DNA from 2 places in the Streptomyces yaizuensis genome. Region 2 is predicted to be linked to the other one. Evidence: predicted binding sites of a transcription regulator. Region 2 holds the regulator's gene; the other holds the start of a gene.
The links. The regulator HspR, encoded in region 2, represses chaperone genes until heat shock. The targets are predictions, from matches to a motif close to TTGAGNNNNNNNNNCTCAA.

Region 1: a site for HspR is predicted at 1,151-1,169, ahead of lon (endopeptidase La). Genes of this name have one in related genera too.

What each region holds. Positions count from the first base shown of each region.
Region 1 is NZ_BSBI01000003.1:409,961-412,350, forward strand. Features, by position in the region: gene SYYSPA8_RS10090 (zf-HC2 domain-containing protein) at 1-361, opposite strand, end outside; gene SYYSPA8_RS10095 (RNA polymerase sigma factor) at 358-987, opposite strand; gene lon (endopeptidase La) at 1,192-2,390, shown strand, end outside.
Region 2 is NZ_BSBI01000006.1:173,718-176,107, forward strand. Features, by position in the region: gene dnaJ (molecular chaperone DnaJ) at 1-931, shown strand, start outside; gene SYYSPA8_RS16550 (heat shock protein transcriptional repressor HspR) at 933-1,379, shown strand; gene SYYSPA8_RS16555 (helix-turn-helix transcriptional regulator) at 1,970-2,390, opposite strand, start outside.

The DNA.
Region 1 (2,390 bases), on a different contig from region 2:
CGACGGCGAGGAGCGCCGGCCACCAGGCCCTGCGGACGGCGGGTCCCGCCGCCCAGCCGAGCCGGGTGACCAGGCCCACGGAGCCCGCCGGGGCCGGGGTCTCCCTTCCGGATCCCGCCGGGCCCGCGTGCTCGGGGGCCCGTCCGGCCGCCTCCGCCAGGACCGCCGTGCGGATGTCGTCGAGGACGGCGCCGGCGGGGCCGCGCCGGACGGCGGCGGAGACCCGGGCCGCGCACGGTCCGCAGCCCTCGATGTGGCGTTCCAGTGCGCGGGCGTCCGGTTCGCGGGCCGTGCCGAGCGCGTACCGCAGGGCCAGGGGTGCGGACACGTGCCCGCCGGTCGGGTGGCTCATGCCGGTCATGCCGTACCTCCCAGCGGGCAGCTCCCCGGCGCCAGGGCCTCCAGCGCCGAGCGCAGCTCACGGCGGGCCCGTCGGGCCCGGGACTTGACGGTGCCCTCGGGGATGCCGAGCGCGTGGGCGGCCTCCCGGGTGGACAGGCCGTCGATGACGGTGGCGCGCAGGACGTCCCGCAGCTCCGGCGGGATCCGGTCCAGGGCGTCGCCGAGGTCCCCGTACTCCAGCGAGATCAGCACCCGCTCCTCGGCGGAGGGGGCGTTCGGCGGCGGGGCGGCGCTGTCGGGGACGGGTCTGCCCTGCCGGGCGCCCGTCCGGTACGCGTCCAGGAGCCGCCGGCCGGCGATCACCCAGAGCCAGCCGCCGGCCTCGCCGCCGTGGTGGCCGCCCGCGTTCCGCCAGACCGCGACGAAGGTGTCCTGGACGACCTCGCGCACGGTCTCGGGGTCGGCGCAGCGGCGGGTGAGCCGGGCGTGCAGCCAGCCGGCGTGGCGGTCGTAGAGGGCGGCGAGCGCGTCGGCGTCCCCCCGGGCGACGGCGCGCAGCAGAGCGGCGTCGTCCCGGTCTCCGTCTCCCTCCGTGGCTTCCCGGTCTTCCCGTGTGTCTCCCCGTGCGGGGCGGATCCGTCTCACACCCCTCTATCGCTCGCCGGGGCGGTGCCGGTTCTCGGTTCCGCGGATCGGGCCGGAGGGGCCGGAGGGGCCGGTTCCGTACCGGTCGGGGAGTGATCGCTCAGAGCGAACAGGGGCCCGGGAACATCCGGCGCCGCCCATGCATTGACTCCACATAACTGCATTGAGTCCTTGACGCTCAAGTTCACTGCCTAAGGGGAGATCATGGCTGCTGAGTCCCAGACGTTCACACCGCTCACCCTGCCCGTGCTGCCGCTCGACGACGAGGTCGTGCTGCCCGGAATGGTGGTGCCCTTCGACCTCACCGACGGCGATGTCCGCGCCGCCGTCGAGGCCGCGCAGGCCGCCGCCGGTTCCTCCGGGGGCAGCAAGCCGCGGGTGCTCCTTGTTCCCCGCGTGGACGGGCAGTACGCGGCGACCGGCGTCCTCGGGACCGTCGAGCAGGTCGGCCGCCTCTCCGACGGCGACCCCGGCGCCCTGATCCGGGGCGTGGGCCGGGTGCGCATCGGCTCCGGCACCACCGGCCCCGGCGCCGCCCTGTGGGTCGAGGGCACCCGGATCGAGGAGACCGTCCCCGATCCGCTCCCCGGCCAGATCGCCGAGCTGGTCACCGAGTACAAGGCCCTCGCCACCGAATGGCTCAAGAAGCGCGGCGCCTGGCAGGTCGTGGACCGGGTGCAGCAGATCGAGGGCGTGTCCCAGCTCGCCGACAACTCCGGCTACTCCCCCTTCCTCACCACCGCCCAGAAGATCGAGCTGCTGGAGACCACCGACCCGGTGGCCCGGCTGCGGCTCGCCACCGAGCAGCTGCGGGAGCACCTCGCCGAGCAGGACGTCGCCGAGTCCATCGCCAAGGACGTCCAGGAGGGCGTCGACAAGCAGCAGCGCGAGTTCCTGCTCCGCCGCCAGCTGGACGCCGTCCGCAAGGAACTGCGCGAGCTGAACGGCGAAGGCGACGCCGACGGAGCCGACGAAGCGGAGGACTACCGCGCCCGCGTGGAGGCCGCCGACCTGCCCGAGAGCGTCCGCGAGGCCGCCCTCAAGGAGGTCGCCAAGCTGGAGCGGTCCAGCGACCAGAGCCCCGAGGGCTCCTGGATCCGCACCTGGCTGGACACCGTCCTCGAACTCCCCTGGAACGAGCGGACCGAGGACGCCTACGACATCCGGGGCGCCCGTGCCGTCCTCGACGCCGAGCACGCGGGCCTCGCGGACGTGAAGGAGCGGATCACCGAATACCTGGCGGTGCGCAAGCGGCGCGCCGACCGGGGGCTCGGCGTGGTCGGCGGGCGGCGCGGGGGCGCGGTGCTCGCGCTCGTCGGCCCGCCGGGCGTGGGCAAGACCTCGCTGGGCGAGTCCGTCGCCCACGCGATGGGCCGCAAGTTCGTCCGGGTCGCCCTCGGCGG
Region 2 (2,390 bases):
CGGGGCCGGCGGCGGCAACTTCAACTTCGACCTGGGCGACCTCTTCGGCGGCGCCCAGGGCGGCGGCGCCGGCGGCGCGGGCGGCTTCGGCGGCGGCCTGGGCGATGTCTTCGGCGGCCTGTTCAACCGGGGCGGCGCGGGCCCGGGCGCGGGTCCGCGTACCCAGCCCCGGCGCGGCCAGGACATCGAGTCCGAGGTCACGCTCAGCTTCACCGAGGCGGTCGACGGGGCCACGGTCCCGCTGCGGATGTCCAGCTCCGCCGCGTGCAAGGCGTGCTCCGGCACCGGCGACAAGAACGGCTCCCCCCGGGTCTGCCCGACCTGTGTCGGCACCGGCCAGGTCTCGCGCGGCGGCAGCGGCTCCTTCTCGCTGACCGACCCCTGTGTGGACTGCAAGGGCCGGGGCCTCATCGCCCAGGACCCCTGCGAGGTCTGCAAGGGCAGCGGACGGGCCCGTTCCTCGCGCACCATGCAGGTCCGCATCCCGGCGGGCGTCTCCGACGGGCAGCGGATCCGGCTGCGCGGCAAGGGCGCGCCGGGCGAGCGCGGCGGCTCCGCCGGTGACCTCTATGTCGTCGTCCACGTCGGCGACCACCCGGTCTTCGGCCGGAAGGGGGACAATCTCACCGTCACCGTGCCCGTCAGCTTCACCGAGGCGGTGCTGGGCGGTGAAGTGAAGGTGCCCACGCTCGGTGGCCCCCCGGTCACCCTGAAGCTGCCCCCGGGCACGCCGAACGGACGCACCATGCGGGCGCGCGGCAAGGGCGCGGTCCGCAAGGACGGCACTCGCGGCGATCTCCTGGTCACCGTGGAGGTGGCGGTCCCGCAGGACCTGAGCGAGAAGGCGAAGGAAGCCCTGGAGACCTACCGCGAAGCCACCGCGGAGGAGGACCCGCGGGCCGAGCTGTTCCAGGCCGCGAAGGGAGCATGACATGGACGGAAGGCGCCGTAATCCCTACGAGCTGACGGACGAGTCCCCGGTGTACGTGATCTCGGTGGCCGCCCAGCTCTCCGGTCTGCATCCGCAAACACTGCGGCAGTACGACCGGCTGGGGCTGGTCTCCCCCGACCGCACCGCCGGGCGGGGGCGGCGCTATTCCGCCCGTGACATCGAACTGCTGCGGACCGTCCAGCAGCTCTCGCAGGACGAGGGCATCAACCTGGCCGGCATCAAGCGCATCATCGAGCTGGAGCACCAGGTCGCGGCCCTCCAGTCCCGGGTCGCCGAGCTGTCGGCGGCGCTGGACGGCGCGGCCGCGGCGATCCAGCAGCGCGAGGCCCAGGTGCACGCCTCCTACCGGCGCGATCTTGTGCCGTACCAGGACGTGCAGCAGACCAGCGCGCTGGTGGTGTGGCGGCCCAAGCGCGCCGACGGCTGATCACGCCGTCCGCGTCGACAGATCCTGCTGACGGTCCCGACGGTCCGGTCGCAGATGAGTGGCAGGCCCCCGGTGAGCGCTTTCGCGCCCCGGGGGCCTGTTTCTGTCCCCGGGGCGGTGGAGCGGTGACCGTACGGAGCGTCAGTTCCCGTCGTGGGGACGGTGGGTGGCCCGGGCCCGGCCTTCCCGCCGTCCCTGGTAACGGTGTTCCGCCGGTGTGATTCCGGTACGGGGTGGAAGGCCCGCGAGGGGCCCGTGCGCGGGCCGGCGGGGGCCGGTGGGAGGTTCCGGGCCCCCGGGGGCGGACGGTCGCCCTCCGGCGCGCTCGCGGCCCGGCCGGCGCCCCTCGGGCCCGTATCCCCGTACGCCTGTACGCCTGTACGCCCGTATCCCCGTACAGCGGAGGTCGGCTGAGGGAGCGTCACTCCTGCGGCGCCCCGCCTTTCCCCGTCGTACGCGGGTGAAACACCGGAAACCGTCGCCCCGGTGGCCTCGGGGCCGAGGACAGCGATTTCCGGCCTTGTTTCACCTGGGGGCAGGGGGAGAGCGCCCCGGACCCCCGAAAGGCCCTCAGATGCCCGGGAAAGCCCTCAGGAGTCCTCCTCCAGGATCTTCGACTGGGCGATCAGATACCCCAGCTGGGTCCGGCTGCCGCTGCCCAGCGACGAGCCCAGCTTGGCGATATGGGCCCGGCAGGTACGGACGTTCATCCCGAGCCGGCGGGCTATCGCCTCGTCCACATGCCCCTCCACCAGCAGTTTCGCTATGGAACGCTGGACCCCCGTGATCCCGTTCAGATCGGGCCCGTAGGTCACGGGCTCCTCCCACGGCAGCCCGTGCAGCCAGAACTGCTCGAAGACGCCGACCAGATACTCCACGATCCCCTTGTGCCGCAGCTCCAGCGCCGAGAGGCGGTCGCTGCTCGCCGGTATGAAGGCGACCTTCCGATCCACGATGATCAGCCGGTCGATGATCTCCTCCAGCGTGCGCACCTCGACCCCCAACGGCCCC